Regions from separate parts of the Photobacterium sanguinicancri genome, predicted to be linked through region 1. Evidence: predicted binding sites of a transcription regulator. Region 1 holds the regulator's gene; each other region holds the start of a gene.
What was found. Region 1 encodes PurR, which represses purine synthesis genes. Its sites were predicted from a motif close to TNANGNAAACGTTTNCNTNA; they were not measured.
Positions count from the first base shown of each region.

Region 2: OCU87_RS07040 (NupC/NupG family nucleoside CNT transporter) is a predicted target of PurR. The motif match lies at 2,610-2,629, and genes of this name have one in related genera.
Region 3: purM (phosphoribosylformylglycinamidine cyclo-ligase) is a predicted target of PurR. The motif match lies at 2,347-2,366, and genes of this name have one in related genera.
Region 4: metK (methionine adenosyltransferase) is a predicted target of PurR. The motif match lies at 3,242-3,261, and genes of this name have one in related genera.

Region 1 covers NZ_AP024850.1:2,133,092-2,137,812, reverse strand. The annotation lists gene OCU87_RS10200 (carboxymuconolactone decarboxylase family protein) at 1-493, opposite strand, end outside; gene OCU87_RS10195 (hypothetical protein) at 637-1,029, opposite strand; gene OCU87_RS10190 (TfoX/Sxy family DNA transformation protein) at 1,355-1,945, opposite strand; cyclic di-GMP riboswitch class I at 2,071-2,176, opposite strand; gene purR (HTH-type transcriptional repressor PurR) at 2,453-3,457, opposite strand; gene OCU87_RS10180 (heme ABC transporter ATP-binding protein) at 3,788-4,603, opposite strand; gene OCU87_RS10175 (FecCD family ABC transporter permease) at 4,600-4,721, opposite strand, start outside.
Region 2 covers NZ_AP024850.1:1,469,859-1,474,579, reverse strand. The annotation lists gene OCU87_RS07050 (ExeM/NucH family extracellular endonuclease) at 1-1,277, shown strand, start outside; gene OCU87_RS07045 (LysR family transcriptional regulator) at 1,437-2,375, shown strand; gene OCU87_RS07040 (NupC/NupG family nucleoside CNT transporter) at 2,674-3,879, shown strand; gene deoR (DNA-binding transcriptional repressor DeoR) at 3,956-4,690, opposite strand.
Region 3 covers NZ_AP024850.1:708,647-713,367, reverse strand. The annotation lists gene OCU87_RS03520 (uracil-xanthine permease family protein) at 1-1,235, shown strand, start outside; gene upp (uracil phosphoribosyltransferase) at 1,418-2,044, opposite strand; gene purM (phosphoribosylformylglycinamidine cyclo-ligase) at 2,480-3,520, shown strand; gene purN (phosphoribosylglycinamide formyltransferase) at 3,533-4,177, shown strand; gene OCU87_RS03500 (class II glutamine amidotransferase) at 4,256-4,721, opposite strand, start outside.
Region 4 covers NZ_AP024850.1:486,545-491,265, forward strand. The annotation lists gene rsmE (16S rRNA (uracil(1498)-N(3))-methyltransferase) at 1-229, opposite strand, end outside; gene OCU87_RS02410 (endonuclease) at 376-1,089, opposite strand; gene OCU87_RS02415 (SprT family zinc-dependent metalloprotease) at 1,238-1,720, opposite strand; gene metK (methionine adenosyltransferase) at 1,905-3,059, opposite strand; gene tkt (transketolase) at 3,472-4,721, shown strand, end outside.

The DNA of each region.
Region 1 (4,721 bases):
TAAACTTAGCTGATAGATTTTGAAAAGCGATCAGTGCAGTAAGTTCAACGAGGCTATCTTCATCAAACCACTGTTGCAGATCAGCTAGCATCGTTTCTGTTACTTTTTGCCCTGTAATAGTCATGGCTTCAACATAATGCAGCACCGCTATTTCTTCATCGGTGAATAAGGTGATGTTTTGTTGCCACTGGGAGAGGGCTTTGATCTTTTCAACAGAATCACAACGCTCTGCTAGGCGCATTCCATTGGCATCGACGCAAAACTCACAATCATTAAGCTGTGAAACACGGACACAAACAAGAGAGCGCGTAACAGGTGAAAGTGGAGAGTGGCGGCGATCAAGGTAGCCAAAAAATCCTGCGACTAACCAAAAGAGTGGTGGACGGCGTCCCCACAGCAAAGAAGGGTTCAGTTCTGCGCCGAAATTACGCTTCTGTAGCCAAAGTAATGGGCGGACAAAGATGGAGTATTTGTTTTTTTTCGCGAGGCGCACTGCGTCGTTTCCTTATGAACACATGATATAGCACCAATGCTATACCAAGGTAATAAAGGAGACCCAACGAAGGACGCAAATATTTCAATTAATTAGAGAAAAACTGAAAATAGCCGCTGAGTGTCTGTAATTTGAGCAGCTTTTTAGTTAATGGCTACTTCTACAGCTTGGCTACGTTCTTGTTGCACAACACGGTTATCCGGAATATCAGACAAAGCGATATAAGCTGATGCGATGAAAGGCAGGCATGCAAGGACCAGTGTTTTGCCAATGTGATAGTTTCGATACCAGTATTTACGAGCGCGAACTTTGAGTAATACGCCCCATACAATCAGCATGATATTAAAGCCGCATGTCAGGGTAACTGTATCAATGAGTGCATTAAGTGGAGCCAGTTGCTGAGAGACTAGTAGCATGACTAAAGCTGGAGGGAGTAGGCTAAGAAGAACAAAGGCACGGAATAACTTTGGCCATTTGTTAAATTTGTCTTTGAATATGTGGTCTGTTTGCCCAGGAAAAGGCTTTGAACAGAGCATACTTGCCTCACTTTTTGCAATCTATAAAGAGACTGCACGTTGGTTATGGCGAAGGTTATGAAGCGTCATTAAAGTGGCGCTACCTTCATGCAACAGTTGCCATAAGTAGTTAAAAACAATTTTTTGACGTTGGTTGTTCTGCTGCTAGCCAGTATTTTACTTATTTAAGGTAAGATTAAAAGTTAACTGATGCTTTTGTGAACAGTATTTGTGAGAAGAGTCAATCTTTGACGTAATCCTGACATTCAGGAGGCTGGAGCTATAAAAAACGAGGCCAAAGCCCCGTTTTTTATATTGTAAAAAGTGTTGTTTTTGACCGAATGGCTTAAGGTAATAAACCTAACAACTCTCCGCGTCTTGTTTCACTGATCACCGACCAATGTCTGCCGCTGATCGCGCCTTCTAAAGCCCAAAGCAACTCGATGTTGAGATTATTATCATGTGTATCGAGTAGTGCTTTATAAGCATCAATAGCGCCAACTTCTACAAGCTTGTCGACAGTATCAATACCTACTTTTTTCAGCATACGTTCATTCGCTAACCGTAAATTGGGTAAATCTTTGATACGTGAAGGCCCAACTTTACTTTTTGTTTCTTTGTCGTTATTTGCACCGTCTAAAGAACCGCGTGCGTGTTCAATGATCATCTCTGGAGTATTCCACCAGGTATCAGGTATTGCAAAATGCTTAGTCACAACGGGAAAACCGCGTTTTTCATAAACATAAGGGGTTAAGTCAGCTTTTTTAAACTGCTCAATATTTTTAGCATTGGCACGAAGGTGTAACTTATTTTTTACGACAAGTGCAAACATCGTTTCACCTGAAAAAATGCCAAAACCGCCAAACATGGACCGTGATTTAACACTGTCAAAGCAGTCGAATAATTTTAGGGTGTCTTTAAGTATTGGTTTATCCATGCGACTTCTCGGTGAAATAAATCTGGGAGTCACCTAACATATAAGCGAGGAGTTTAGATTAGCAAAGCACACTTAATATATGTCAAAAGCATGTCAAATCCTGAAGCAGGTTTTGCGTTAAATCCATCGGTAACCCCGCTACCTTAAAAGTGTTAAATGTTACCCAAATAACACTCTGTTAGGCCGGAAGCTTTGCGTCCCATTCTTTCAAATGGTTTGCCTTGTTCGTGACTGAATAAGCATATCGTAAATAGCAGAAAATCGTTTAACTTACGGGGGTCAAAGTGTGATGTTGCTTCAATTATTACTATTAAGAGAGAGAGAATATTCAGGTGTGAAATGAAATGAGCAGTAAATTGAAGAGAACTATTTCAATTTTATAAGTAAACTTATTGTTATAGATTAAGTGTTTGTGTGAAAAAATCGAATTTTAAGCGATGTGAATTTATAAAAAAACCGACGTTTAATATTGTCGGTTTTTTGTTTTTTTATGCGCAATAAGAATAATTAATTGAGCTTATGAACTGACTTACGGACAACGAGTGCCGGTGACATTTCAAAAACACGGGTCTCATGTTTTTTATCTTTTACGCGTTCCATCAAGATTTCAATCGCTGTTTTACCTAAGCGGCGTTTAGGCTGGTGGATTGTTGTCAAAGGTGGCGAGAAGAAAGGTGCTAGCTCGATATTATCGTAACCAATGATTGAGATATCTTCAGGCACTCGAATTCCATGTTGAACGAAAGTACTGATCATCGCCATTGCCATAATGTCGTTAAAACAGAAGATAGCAGTAGGGCGCTCTTTCATTGCAATAAACTGTTCAGCTGCTTGTACGGCAGTCTCACACTCGAAGTCACCTTCAATGATCCAATCTTCATTAATATCTAGATCAGCTTCACCCATCGCTTTTTGGAAGCCTTTCAAGCGTTCACGACAGGTTGATTTTTCATTGTGGCCAGATAGACAGCCAATCTTAGTGTGGCCATTTTCGATAAAGTGCTTGATCGCGACATAACCACCGACTGCTGCGTTATCTTGGATTTTATCTGTGTGTGGGCTTTCTGGGCCCCAGTCCATCACAACCATAGGTAGATCACTTTGGCGTTCTAATAGATCTAATAAACGCTGGTCGAGATCTGAACACATAACCATCAAGCCATCTACACGCTTTTCAGCCAGCATGCGCAAGTAATCACGTTGCTTAGAGAGGTTACCTTCGGTGTTACATAGAATTAAGGTATAGCCTTCTTTGTAACAGTATTCTTCTACGCCATGTACAACTTCAGCAAAGAACGGGTTAGTCGATTTCGTTACTAACATACCGATAGTGCGAGTAGTATTACATTTCAGGCTGCGAGCAACAGCACTTGGCGCATAGTTCAGTTCATCGACGGCAGCCAACACTTTCTTCTGTGTTGCTTCTGCTACGAAGCGTGTTTTGTTTATCACGTGAGAGACTGTTGTCGTTGAAACACCAGCCATACGTGCAACATCTTTAATCGTTGCCATAGTTATTCTTCTAATAATTGCAATAAAGAGGGTCTAGCTAAGCCATCCAACACGCCTACTCTTTTTACGTTGAGTGCATGTGTCGCTTTAGACCTTCCATAAAAGTGAAAAGCCGCTTCTCTAGGATGAGCGGCTTTTATAGATTAGGGTAGCGTTACATTGTTAATCGCTTGCGTTCACATTTTACTGAGTGTAGCGCACAGTGCAACGTTTCTGTTTATCAAGATGGTAATACTTGATAGACATCAACAATAATAATGTAACTATGGTGATTTTTGATGCGTTAGTATGCATTCGCATGGGTAATGTAATAAATACGCAAGTAAAGTGCTACAAAATCACGGGGTGTTTGTGCACCGGATGCTCTGTCATAGTGACTGGCCAACCGTAGACTCGTTCAATGTTACTCGGTTCGAGTGCGTGCCACGCATCGCCATCTGCTTGTATTTTGCCATTATTCACAATAATCAAGCGATTGGCATATTGTGCCGCTAGGTTTAGATCATGCAATACAACGATAACGGCAGCGCCAGCTTTAGCCATGTTCTGCGCTAATTGTAACGTCTTATGCTGATGAGCCAAATCAAGAGCCGATGTGGGTTCATCAAGCATTAGAATCGCATTTTCATTTGCTTCACTCAGTTGTGTCAGAATTCGCGCAAAATGAACTCTTTGCTTTTCTCCGCCAGATAAAGAGGGATATAACCTGTCGGCGAGTGTTGTGACATCGGTCTTTTCCATCATTTCAGCTGCTGTCGCCGTTGCATCCGCGCGGGGAAGATCGAGTGGTAAAGCACCGAGTTCGACTACTTCTTGTGCGGTAAATGCAAAGCTTAAACTACTGTGTTGAGGTAAAACGGCTAAATATCGGGCTAACGCTTTAGCTGGCCACTTAGCTTGGTTCTTATTATGAATGCGGATATCACCTCCTGCATCCAACTCGCCACACAGTACTTTGAGTAGTGTACTTTTGCCTGCGCCGTTAGGTCCAAGTAATGCGGTCACCTCACCATGCCTAATCTCGAGATTAAAATCATCAAGTAAGATTTTACCACCAAGGCTGAGGTTTAACCCTTTAGCTGCGATCGCAACGCTATCATGGTGGGTCGACTGCCATTGATCAGATATATGAGCATCAACCATCATGATAAGCGACCTTTTTGTTTAATAAGTAACAGAATAAAGAAGGGGGCACCTAAGATGGCGGTAATGATCCCTACGGGCAATTCAGCGGGAGCCGCAATAACACGGGCGATCATATCTG
Region 2 (4,721 bases), 660 kb from region 1:
TCTCGCTAGAGCAAGCGAAAATCATCCCTATGCCTTCGCAGCAAGCACCAATGATCACTTATGAAGATGGTAGCGCGATTACAGGTAAAAAAGGTGAAATTCGTGAAAACGGTAAGAACTACCAGCGCGATACTATTGCCGCGACTTTCCGTATCCACAACACGGGTAAAAAAGTCACTGTATCGGTTAACCACCTGAAATCGAAAGGCTCTACCTGTTGGGAAGATTGGCAAGGCTGGGAAACTTGGGAGAAATTTGACCCTAAAGAAGATGATGTTAAGAGCAATCAAGACTTCCAAGGTTCATGTGAAAACTTCCGTGTTGCCGCTGCTGAACAACTCGGTAAAGAAATGGCAAAAATCGGTGGTGATCGCATCATCATGGGTGACATGAACTCTTATACACATGAAGACCCTATGCTAGTGCTAACCTCTAATCCAACAGGTAAAACACTGAAAGCCGCTCGCGATACCTTCATCGGTAAACGACCTCAATTTGGTGAAAATGGCGCTATCATCACTGATAGTTACGGTTATATTAATGCTGTTAGCCTGAAAGATGCTGAAAACAAGAAAATGAGCTGGAGCTACTCTTACAACGATGAGATCGGCTCACTTGACCACGTTCTTATCTCGCCATCCCTTAAGAAGCACCTATTGGATGCAACAGACTGGCACATCAATGCCGCTGAATCGACGCTGTATGATTACAACCAAGGCCGTAAAGGTTTAAGTAGCAGCGAAGAGAAAACGACTCCGCATAACTTCTATGCTGAAACGCCTTACCGTTCATCTGACCACGACTCTGCAATCATGGCACTTGGTTATGGTTACGGTGAAGCTGATGGTGCGCCAGTTCTGCTAACCACTACCAGTGGTCGTATGGATGTGCCTTATTCCATTAACACAGATAAAGCACTTATTGGCGATATCGCTGAAATCTCATTCTCTCCAGAACCTGAAGACATGAGCAAAGTTGCACTACCTACAATGAAGTTGAGCAAAGATGGTAAACAACTTGTAGAGTTTGACGTTAGTGGTATCGAACCAGGCAACTACACTGTGACCATGAAGCTAACACGCCCTAGTGCGCAAAAAGCTTCAACAGCAACAACCGTGGCTGGCTCAGAAGTGAGCATGCAAGTTGAAGTGGCTAAACGTGACTCAACGAAACCAAAAGTAGTAATTCCACCATATGACGGTAGCGGCGGTTCATTTGGCATCTTCGGTTTACTGTCTCTACTGGGTTTAGGCTTCTTACGTAAAGTAAAAAAATAATCTAAACGCGGTATACACGTAATACTCATCTCAAGAGGCTAACTTCGGTTAGCCTCTTTTTTGTAAACTATCCATTCCTCTAGTTACCTCAATCACCTTCACTACTCGCAATACCAAATATGCTAAGCTCTGCGGGTCAATTCTCATCGAGCATACATTTTGAGCCCAGAACGCGCTGGCCAGATGGTCATCTTTCACTCCCTTGTTAAGGCGGGAAACTTTACCGCTGCAGGTAAACAACTCGGTGTATCTACATCACACATCAGCAAACAATTGGGTGCATTAGAAACGGCACTGAATGTTAAACTAGTACAACGTACAACCCGTAGTTTTACCCTAACAGAAGCCGGTGAAACCTATCTACATTATTGCGATCATGTCGTAAAAGCCATGCAAGATGGCGAAGCGATAATGGAAGATACACGCGATGAAATTTCAGGTGTTTTACGCTTAGGTATTTCACAATCTTTTGGCACCATGCATTTGATCCCAGCTATTGAACAATTGCAGCGCCACTACCCTAAATTGCGCGTTGAAATCAGCTTGTTCGATCATAAAGCCGATATGATCGAAGATGGCTTAGATCTTTGGATCACCAACTATGAACACATCCCTGATGGTTATGTCGCGCAGCGCCTGGCTGAAACATGTTTTGTGGTGGCAGCATCGCCAGAATACTTAATGCATCACCCTGCCCCCTTACACCCAAAAGAGCTGACTAATCATAATTGCTTAACGTACCGGAGCCGCCAGAGAAACTATCAATCTTGGTCTTTTAAACAACATGACAAACAATTAAAGATTGACGTTGAAGGCAATTATCGTGTCGATCTTGCTGAAGCCGTACGCGATGCCGCTATCGCTGGCTGGGGAATTGCTTACTTAGCGACTTACTTGCTAACTGATGAATTTAAAACCAATAAACTCATTCAATTATTACCTGAGTGGCAAGCTAACCAAGCTATGCCATTTTATGCGGTATACCCAAGTCGAGCACATTTACCTAAAAAAATATCCGCAGTGATCGGCTTTTTTAAAGACTACATTGGTGATACGCCCTACTGGGATATTGAACTTCGCCAACATATTGCTATTTGATACCTTAAAAAACACCGGTTTGTCAGGCTCTTTACTGTATTGCCAGTACTTTCTGATGGCAACAATGCTGATTAAACAATCAATATTGTTGCCGTGATCATTCGTATCACCCAAAACATCTTTTCCAAATGGAAATAATCTTCTAAATGAAAATAAATAGCACTTATATATTAACAACTTAAAAAACCAGAATGTGGCACGCCGCTCTCTCATTACAGAACGCTAACATTCACCCCTTGCAACCGTTTGCGTCATGCATAAAATGCAGCGCCTACACACTCTGTTACAAGGTTCACCCATGTCTTCTTTACTTGGTATTGTGGCTATCTTAACGTTTGCCTACTTATTTTCTAACGATCGTCGCAACATCCCATTAAGAACAGTTAGCCTAGCCTTTTCATTACAAATTCTTTTCGCTTTACTTGTTCTGTATGTCCCTGCCGGCAAAACCGCCCTTGGCGCTGTTAGCAACACCGTATCAAGTGTTATTGATTATGGACAAGAAGGTATTGCGTTCTTATTTGGTGGCTTAGCAACAGGCAGCGTTGGTTTCGTATTCGCAATTAACGTACTGGGCATCATCATTTTCTTCTCTGCGCTTATTTCGGCCCTGTACCATATTGGCTTAATGCCAAAAGTCATCAATATTGTTGGCGGTGCACTGCAAAAGCTACTTGGTACTGGACGTGCAGAATCCTTATCTGCAACCGCCAATATTTTTGTCGGCATGGTCGAGGCTCCCTTGGTCGTCAAACCTTACTTAAAGAATATGAGTGATTCACAATTCTTTGCAGTAATGACATGCGGCCTTGCCTCTGTTGCTGGCGGTACGTTAGTTGGCTATGCATCACTTGGCGTTGAATTGAATTTCCTAATTGCGGCGGCATTCATGTCGGCACCTGCGGGCCTACTGATGGCGAAAATCCTATTTCCGCCAAGTGAAAAAACCAATAATGAAGACGAAATCACTTCCGTTGATTTACCACGCGCAACCAATGTTGTCGAAGCATTAGCAGACGGTGCGATTGCAGGCTTACGCATTGCCGCAACCATTGGTGCAACATTACTTGCTTTTATCAGTGTTATTGCATTATTGAACGGTCTGTTAGGGACTATCGGTGATTGGTTTGGTCTGACGCTTAGCTTTGAATTGATAATGGGTTACTTGTTTGCCCCTGTCGCATACCTTATTGGTGTGCCATGGAGTGAAGCAATTACTGCGGGCTCGCTTATCGGTAACAAAGTCATCGTCAACGAATTCGTTGCCTTCATTCAGCTAATGGAAGTAAAAGATCAGCTAAGCCCACACTCTCAAGCCATTATTACTTTTGCACTGTGCGGTTTTGCGAACATTTCGACCATGGCGATACTAATTGGTGGACTTGGCAGCCTTGTACCAGAGCGCCGTACTTTTATCTCTAAACATGGGTTTCGTGCCATTACGGCTGGCGTACTAGCCAACTTAATGAGTGCTGCTATTGCTGGAGTCATTTTGTCACTCTAAGACGTTAGATACGCGTTACAGATGATCAAAAAAGGGGCTCTATGCCCCTTTCTAATACTGTCACTATCATCGTAGCCTACGTCTCGTATTCTGCCGGTATATCTATATCAGAAATAATAATATCAACACTGTTTAGGCTGCAAATAAACGCAGATTTCACCACACCAAACTTGCTGTTATCAATCGCCAGTACAACATTCTGAGATTGTGTAATCGCCCTTTTCTTATACGCCAATTCGTTAAACGAGTAACACGTTAAGCCATGCGCAGGATCGATACCTGCCGCAGATAGAAAGGCGGTATCGAAGCGGATATTGTCGATCTCGCTGCTATCACCTAAAGGGTAAAAGTTATTATGCTTGCTATCGTAAGCGCCACCACACAGAATCACATGACAGTTTGGCTTATTCTTGAGGGCCATAAAAACATTCAAAGAAAAACAAACACCAGTAAAAGATATTTCATCACTGATCGCTTGGATAATATGAACAATGGTTGTGCCGTTATCAAAGAAAACCGTTTGATTATCAAAAACTAAGCATGCAGCCTCTTGGCCTATTTTCGCCTTTTCTTTAACATGATTAGTACTCTGTTCGTTAATGACATATTCAAGTTCAGCTGCACCAATTTGCTTCTTTACTACATAGCCACCAATTAAACTCACCAATACGTTTGGCTCATTAAAATCACGGCGAATCGTCATTTCAGATACATTTAAGCTTTCCGCTGCATCTTTCAAATGAACCTTCTCTTCTCCCAGCAACAACTCCGATAATTGCCTTATTCGTTTTTCTCTTTTTGTTTCTACCATCAACTCACATACCAATTATTATCATCTTTGC
Region 3 (4,721 bases), 1.4 Mb from region 1:
AAGGTGCACAAATGTTATTTGTCGCATTCGGTGCATTAGTGCTGGTTCCGTTACTAACTGGCCTCGACCCCAATGTTGCCCTATTTGGTGCAGGTATAGGTACCCTTCTTTTCCAAGTGATCACCAAACGTTCTGTTCCTATCTTCCTCGCTTCATCTTTCGCTTTTATTGCTCCTATTATGTACGGCATCCAAACTTGGGGCGTAGCCAGCACCATGGGTGGCCTAATGATGGCAGGGGTTGTATACGTACTCATGGGCGTTGTGATCAAAGTTCGCGGCGTCGGAATCATCCATAAATTACTGCCGCCGGTCGTTGTTGGCCCAGTTATCATGGTAATAGGCTTAGGTCTGGCACCAGCTGCAGTCAACATGGCTGTTGGTAAAAGTGGGGACGGTGGCATCCAACTGGTTAACGGTGATGCGGCGATTTGGATTTCTGCCGCCTCATTACTTACAACAATCACATTCAGCGTATTTGCCAAAGGCTTCTTTAAACTCGTACCTATCATGGCGGGTGTTGTTACGGGTTACTGTGTCAGCCTTGCTTTTGGTGTGGTCGACTTTACGCCTGTGGTACAAGCAAGTTGGTTAGCAATGCCTAACTTCACTTACCCTGAATTCAACATCAATGCAGTGCTATTCATGATTCCAGTTGCGATCGCACCTGCGGTTGAGCATGTGGGTGACATGTTGGCAATCTCAAATGTCACCGGTAAAGACTACCTTAAAAAGCCGGGTCTACACCGTACTATGGCGGGTGACGGCATCGCAACAATTGCAGCATCGATGTTTGGCGCGCCACCGAATACAACTTACTCAGAAGTCACCGGTGCAGTAATGCTAACCAAAGCTTTTAACCCTATCATCATGACATGGGCCGCTGTAACAGCACTTGTATTGGCATTTGTTGGTAAGCTTGGCGCTGTACTACAAACCATTCCAGTTCCTGTAATGGGCGGCATTATGATTTTGCTGTTTGGTTCAATCGCAACAGTAGGCCTAAATACTCTGATTAAAAACCAAGTAGACCTACACAAGGCACGTAACCTTGTGATTGTAGCGGTAACACTGGTATTTGGTATTGGTGGCATGGCTTTTGGTATCGGCGAATTCAGCCTTCAAGGTGTCAGCCTATGCGGTATCGTCGCGATTTTGCTTAACCTTGTGTTACCAGATGACCTGGGTGAATCACACGTTGTTGATAATGCGCAGATTGATGGCATTGAGAAATAACAGCTAGCCAAATAATAAAAACGGCAACCTTATGGTTGCCGTTTTTATGTCTATTTCATAGCTAAAAGATGTTGCCATACTGCGTCCTCAATGTGCCAATACAATTCGGGACAGAGCACATCACAAGATCAAAAAAGCCGAACCAAGGTTCGGCTTTTTATTATGCGTAAAATCAATTCGGCTTATTTAGTGCCGAAGATTTTATCACCTGCATCACCAAGACCAGGTACGATGTAGCCTTTATCATTAAGCTTCTCATCGATAGCTGCAGTATATAGCTCTACATCTGGGTGTGCTTTTTCTAGTGCAGCAATACCTTCTGGCGCAGCAACAAGTACAAGCACTTTGAATGATTTACAGCCTTGCTCTTTAAGAAGATCAAGTGTTGCAATCATAGAACCGCCAGTTGCTAGCATTGGATCAACAACAAGAGCGATACGCTCATCAATGTTTGATGCTAGTTTGTTGAAGTAAGGTACTGGCTCTAGTGTTTCTTCATCACGGTAGATACCGACAACGCTGATACGTGCACTTGGCATATGCTCAAGTACGCCGTCCATCATGCCAAGACCCGCACGAAGAATAGGCACAACTGTTACTTTTTTACCTTTCAATTGATCAATTTCAACTGGACCGTTCCAGCCTTCAATTGTCACTTTTTCCGTCTCGAAGTCTGCCGTTGCTTCATAAGTCAGCAAGCTACCAACTTCCGTTGCTAATTCACGGAAACGCTTAGTGCTGATATCACCTTCACGCATAAGGCCAATCTTATGTTTAACAAGTGGGTGTTTAACCTCAACGACTTTCATCTATGACTCCTAACAGCAAAAAAAATATAAAATCGCGCTATTGTACACGATACCTTCCTAAATTTTAGCGACTCATTCACTTAAACACGCTTTTTTTGTGTGTTTGTTGCTTCTTTAAGCAAACGTTTGTCTCAGGAAGGTTTATATCTCTAAAAAATGAATCAACAGACACAGCAGAATTAAAACGCTATACATAAATGATCATCCATTCTCTTACGCAGTTTTTTCATCACCAATGCTCACCACAGGGCTACGCTTAAAATATCATCGATATTCACGAGAAATTCGCAAACCAAAAATATTGACGCAAACGTTTCCCTTTCCGCCACGACTGCTGTTATCATACCCACGATTTCTACTTCAGCCCCATTAAATAATGGCCTAATCAGTACGATTATTTAATGTGTTTGGTGTACATACCGTGAGGAAACTCTTGTGAGCGGCAATAATTCTTCTCTTAGTTATAAAGATGCTGGTGTTGATATCGATGCAGGTAATGCGTTGGTTGATCGTATTAAAGGTGTGGTTAAACGCACTCGTCGTCCTGAAGTGATGGGCGGTATTGGTGGTTTTGGGGCATTGTGCTCCCTACCGACTAAATATAAAGAGCCAGTATTGGTATCAGGCACCGATGGCGTAGGGACTAAACTACGTCTTGCGATGGATCTGAAACAACACGATACCATTGGTATTGACCTTGTTGCTATGTGTGTGAACGACCTTATCGTTCAAGGCGCAGAACCTCTATTCTTCCTTGATTACTATGCAACAGGTAAACTTGATATCGATACAGCAGCTGCAGTTGTTGCCGGTATTGGTGAAGGCTGTGTGCAATCAGGTTGTTCTTTGATTGGTGGTGAAACGGCGGAAATGCCAGGCATGTACCACGGCGAAGACTACGACGTTGCAGGTTTCTGTGTGGGTGTTGCTGAGAAATCAGAAGTTATCGATGGTACGAAAGTAAAAGCTGGCGATGCGCTAATCGCAGTTGGCTCAAGTGGCCCACACTCTAACGGTTACTCGTTAATTCGTAAGATCATCGAAGTTTCAAATGCAGACCTTAACGAAGAACTAGAAGGCAAGTCACTGGCAGAACACCTGCTAACGCCAACTAAAATCTACGTTAAATCTACGCTTAAGATGATGGAAAGCTGTGATGTTCACGCTATTTCACACATCACTGGTGGTGGTTTCTGGGAAAATATCCCACGCGTACTACCAGAAGGAACAAAAGCAGTTGTTGACGGTTCAAGCTGGCAGTGGCCTGCTATTTTCAACTGGCTACAGCAAGCAGGTAACGTTGAAACGTACGAAATGTACCGTACCTTTAACTGTGGTGTTGGTCTTGTTATCGCTCTACCTCAAGAGCAAGCAGCACAAGCAATCGAGATCCTAACAGCTGAAGGCGAAAACGCTTGGCTGCTGGGTGAAATTGCAAATGTTGAAGCTGGCGAAGAGCAAGTAGAAATTAAGTAAGGCAGTACGGCAATGAAAAATATCGTTGTCCTGATCTCAGGAAATGGCTCAAACCTACAGGCAATTTTAGATGCTTGTGAAAATAGTATCATCGCGAATGCAAAAGTAGCCGCGGTGCTATCAAACAAAGCTGACGCCTATGGTTTAGAGCGAGCACGACAGGCTAATGTCGATGCTTTACATGTCTCTGCGGCTAATTTTAGTGACAGAGAAACCTTTGATAAGGCAATGATTGAAAAAATCGATGCCTATCAGCCTGATTTAATTATCCTTGCTGGTTTTATGCGGATCCTAAGTGGCGACTTTGTGCGTCACTATCAAGGGAAGATGATTAACATTCATCCTTCGCTATTACCTAAGTATCCGGGGCTTCATACCCACCAGCGTGCATTAGATGCAGGCGATACGGAACACGGTACCAGTGTTCACTTCGTCACTGAAGAGCTTGATGGTGGTCCTGTGATTTTACAAGCTAAAGTGCCGATCTTTGCAGATGACACTGTGGACAATATTTTTTCACGCGTGCAAGAGCAAGAGCATCGCATCTACCCATTAGTCGCACATTGGTTTATCAATGAACGCCTAGCAATGATCGATGGGCAAGCCTCTTTAGACGGTAATACCTTAGCTTCGCATGGCTATGCTGCTGACGATTAATATCCATTCGAACGATAAATAATAAAAAACGCAGTCAATTTACATTGACTGCGTTTTTTTATGATTCAAATAACGCGTTTACTTTGATGCCACTCGGTTAAAAATCGGCTCACCAAAGTGGAATACATTCATTTCACCAACGGCCATTTTATGCCAATTTTCATCATTCGTGAGTGGCTGAGTAGCTATCACGGTCACAACATCATTCGGAGTTGTTTCTTGATTAAAATCTATCGTGACATCTTCATCAATCAATGACGCTTGGCCAAATGGCGCTCGACGGGTAATCCAATGAAGGTTATTGGTGCAATATGTCACCACATCATCCCCGTCACTTAGCAGCATATTATATACCCCAAGTTTACGCAGTTCATCGCAACACGTTGCCATAAAGCCATACAGTTCATCAGGATCTGTTGGGCGTTGAGAAAACTTCGCTTCAAGCTGATTAAGTAACCAACAAAAAGCCATCTCACTATCCGTATCGCCGACAGGCTGAAAACGACCCGTTGCTAATAGCTGGTAATCAGTCAATTGCCCATTA
Region 4 (4,721 bases), 1.6 Mb from region 1:
GCGATTCGACGCTGTTTTCATTACGAGCTTGGATTTCAACCTCAACATTCTTTTTGGTTGCGGCAGTGATCACGGCTGGGAACTCGGCATCGCTGCCGTCAAACATCAGCACTTCTTGACCTGGCTGCATACGCATTACGCGGCCGACATGGTTGGCTGCATCATCACAAAGCATCACTTTTCCTTGGGATGGTAGTGACTCTGGGTGGTAAATACGTGGAATTCTCATGGTTAGGTCGATAACTCAATAGTAAATAAATTGGCAAGCAGAATACTAACATGGATACGCGCGAGGTGAATTACAAGAGGGCGATTGTGTTTATCGCCCTTTTATTCAGGATTATGCCCCGAGGTATCCAGTTTGCTGTGGGAAGGTTATAGCTTAGCTTGGTTACAGGCTTCTAAAACAAACGGGTTGTTAGTGCCTTGTGTTTTCTTAATGCGGCGGTCACGTTCACACTCCCATTGGTCAACAGGGTATTGGCGGTTCCATGCTTCCATTAGCTGGCGCTGTTGGCGTGATAGGTTTAACTCGCGGTATTCTTGTGCCATGTAGAGGTAAATACGAGAAATCGCACCGCGAGAAGCTACAGGTGGATCGACGCGTTTATTTTTGAAATCGACCTTCATGTCACACTGGCCATAGAAAGCGCCCTGATTGCCATTCCACGGTAGGAATTGATAGTTAGAGCGGTCGCCATTCACTTCACCAATCGCTGGCGTTAGGTTGTGTAAATCGGACTCCATGACTTTAAAACGTTTGTCTTTACGGCAATTTTTACGGCCGCCGTCTTGCCAGCATTGCAGCTGGTGACCAAATTGCCACGCAGGGACAACGTGTTCCCACTCAATACGGCTGGCGCGTTTTAGCTGTTTACGCACTTGGTAGCCGCAATTATCAAGATCTGGGATCCCTTTTTTGCCTTTCCATTCAATATCACAGCCGCAATAAAAACTAACTGGATGATCTTTATAGATTTTAACCGCTTGTTTTTTTGCATTGGAAAATGAGGTTGGGTGTTTACCTTCAGCATGGCTCGCCGTTGGTAATAACAGCAGACCGAGAAGGGCGATGTAGGCGCGTTTCATGGATTGTATTCGCTCGCAATAGGTTTGATAGGTTTATCAATATTTTACTATTTTAGAACCATATCACGCCATGATGTACCAATAACTTACGCGATTACATAATGCTGAGAGCGGGGAGTATGAGCTATTTGGAGTGACGCCGCCGATATTAAGCGCACAGCGTGAGTGGTTGGCGGCACTGTCGGCAGTGGTAACTGGCTTGCCCGCGTGCCACTTTATTGTGACGGCGTACAGTGAGTTGATGCTGGCTACATTGGCATTGATAGGGGAACGTTTTGCCTTGAACTGAGCTGACATCAAAACTGTGAGTGGTGCGTGCCGGGATACCAAAGACTTGGGTCATGATGGTTTGCCACTCTTTGCCATGCGGGCGAACGCGACCAAAAAGCTTAAATGTGATCAAGTGCGCCACTTCGTGTGGAACCACTTCATTCAGAAATGCTTGTGGATTTTCTTCGAGTAATACGGGGTTAAAACGAACTTCCCAGCCTTGTAAGCGTGCGCTACCTGCGATTCTTCCTCGTTGGGTAAAGTTGATGGTTGGAATGACAAAGCGTTTTTGCAGGCGTTGGTTTGCATGCAAAATACAGTGTTCAACTTTAGCGATAACTTGAGATTGAAGTGAGGACATGGGTAACTTGAATGGCTGGTGGAGTGGGCAGTATAAATAGTTTCAGTAATCGCGACAATAATCGCCATTTTATCTCACGCTTTTTTGGTAAGAGTGAAGAGGGGATTTTAAGCTGGCAATAAAAAAGGAAGCCGAGGCTTCCTTTTTTCTATCAAAATGCAGTTGGCTGAGTGCCAAAGCGAGCTTATTTGATATTGGCGAAATCGCGTAGGATTGCAGCTTTGTCAGTTGCTTCCCATGGGAATTCCTCACGACCAAAGTGGCCGTATGCCGCCGTCTTTTGGTAGATAGGCTGAAGTAGGTTCAGCATTTCTTGTAGACCGTATGGGCGTAGGTCGAAGTTCTGACGAACCGCTTCAATGATGATGTCGTGAGATACTTTTTCAGTACCAAACGTTTCCACCATGATAGATGTTGGATCTGCAACACCGATAGCGTAAGAAAGTTGGATTTCACAACGATCAGCTAGACCTGCAGCAACAATGTTTTTCGCAACGTAACGTGCTGCGTAAGCTGCTGAACGGTCAACTTTTGATGGATCTTTACCAGAGAATGCACCACCACCGTGACGTGCAGCACCACCGTAGGTATCAACGATAATCTTACGACCCGTTAGACCACAGTCACCCATTGGACCACCGATAACAAAACGGCCGGTTGGGTTGATGAAGAAGTTAGTGTCTTTGCTGATCCATTCTGCAGGCAGTACTGGCTTGATGATTTCTTCCATTACGGCTTCACGTAGTTCAGGTGTGGTTACTGAATCACAGTGTTGCGTTGAAAGAACAACGGCATCGATACCAACAATTTTACCTTGGTCGTATTGGAAGGTAACTTGTGATTTCGCATCTGGACGAAGGAAATCTAGTTTACCACTTTTACGTACTTCAGCTTGTTTCTTAACAAGTAAGTGAGAGTAAGTAATTGGCGCAGGCATTAGGATGTCAGTTTCGTTAGTTGCGTAACCGAACATAATACCTTGGTCACCAGCACCCTGTTCTCTAGGGTCTTCTTTATCAACACCTTGGTTGATGTCTGGTGATTGCTTACCGATGGTGTTCAGAACAGCACAAGAATTAGCATCGAAGCCCATGTCTGAATGAACGTAACCAATTTCACGAACAGTTTCACGTGTGATTTCTTCGATATCAACCCAAGCTGAAGTCGTGATTTCACCGCCAACCATTACCATGCCGGTTTTTACGTAAGTCTCACAAGCAACACGTGCTTTTGGGTCTTGCTCTAGGATTGCATCCAATACTGCATCAGAAATTTGGTCTGCAATTTTATCTGGATGACCTTCAGATACGGACTCAGAAGTAAACAGGTGTTTTGCCATGAGAACTCTCACTTTTAAGTATTCATTGAATTAATATAAGTAGCACTTTTATGCGGGCTAGGTGCCGTTCTATTCACACGTATGTACGTTCGTATGTATAGAGCTACTTCCGTCTAGACGGCTATAATACGCAAGTGAGAGTGAAAATCAACAGTACTTATTTTGTGGTTTATAAATATTGATGACGCAAACGTTTACTTTAACTGCGCGAAATCTCTGCGTTTTTGTGACATGGAGCCAGCAGCTTATTGAAAACAGACTTATTTTGTTCAGGAAATCGTTTGCAGTAAGGGCAAATACTTTGCGACAATACCCGCCCGCCGATTCCTGGTTAATTTGCTGCGCCTGATATAGGTACTTTAAGACAAGCAAATAACCATATTACAACAGTCTACGAACCTCTGGAGCAGACATGTCTTCTCGTAACCTTCTTTCAAAGAAAGAGCTGGCTAATGCAATTCGTGCCCTAAGCATGGATGGTGTACAACAAGCAAACTCAGGCCACCCTGGTGCACCTATGGGTATGGCTGATATCGCTGAAGTACTGTGGCGTGACCACATGAACCACAACCCACAAAACCCTGAGTGGGCTGATCGCGACCGTTTTATTTTGTCGAACGGCCACGGTTCAATGCTAATTTACTCTCTGCTTCACCTGACAGGTTATGATCTTTCTATCGAAGATCTGAAGAACTTCCGTCAACTGCACTCTAAAACACCGGGTCACCCTGAATACGGTTACGCACCGGGTGTTGAAACAACAACGGGTCCACTAGGCCAAGGCATCACCAACGGTGTTGGCATGGCAATGGCTGAGAAAGCACTTGCTGCACAATTCAACCGTGAAGGCCACGACATCGTTGACCACAACACTTACGTGTTCATGGGCGATGGCTGTCTAATGGAAGGTATCTCTCACGAAGCATGTTCACTTGCAGGCACATTGGGCCTAGGCAAGCTAGTAGCATTCTGGGATGACAACGGCATCTCTATCGATGGTGAAGTTGAAGGTTGGTTCTCTGACGATACGCCTAAGCGTTTCGAAGCATACGGCTGGCATGTAATTCCTGCGGTTGATGGTCACGATGCTGACGCAATCAATGCAGCGATTGAAGCGGCGAAAGCAGAAACAGGTCGTCCAACGCTTATTTGTACTAAAACGGTTATCGGTTTTGGTTCACCAAACAAAGCAGGCACACACGACTGTCACGGTGCGCCACTAGGTGCTGAAGAAATTACAGCAACCAAAGCACAACTTGGCTGGAACCACGGTCCATTCGAAATCCCTGCAGACATTACGGCTGAATGGGATGCGAAAGAAGCTGGTGCAGCGAAAGAAGCAAGCTGGAACGAGAAATTTGCAGCGTATGAAGCTGCTTTCCCTGAACTAGCGGCTGAATACAAGCGTCGTGTAAACGGTGATTTACCTGCACAGTGGGAAGAAAAAGCATCTGCAATCATTGCTGATCTTCAAGCTAACCCAGCAAACATTGCATCACGTAAAGCATCACAAAACGCACTAGAAGCGTTTGGTGCTATGCTGCCAGAATTCATGGGCGGCTCTGCTGACCTTGCGCCTTCTAACCTCACTATGTGGTCGGGTTCTAAGTCGCTAACAGCAGCTGATTTCTCGGGCAACTACATCCATTACGGTGTACGTGA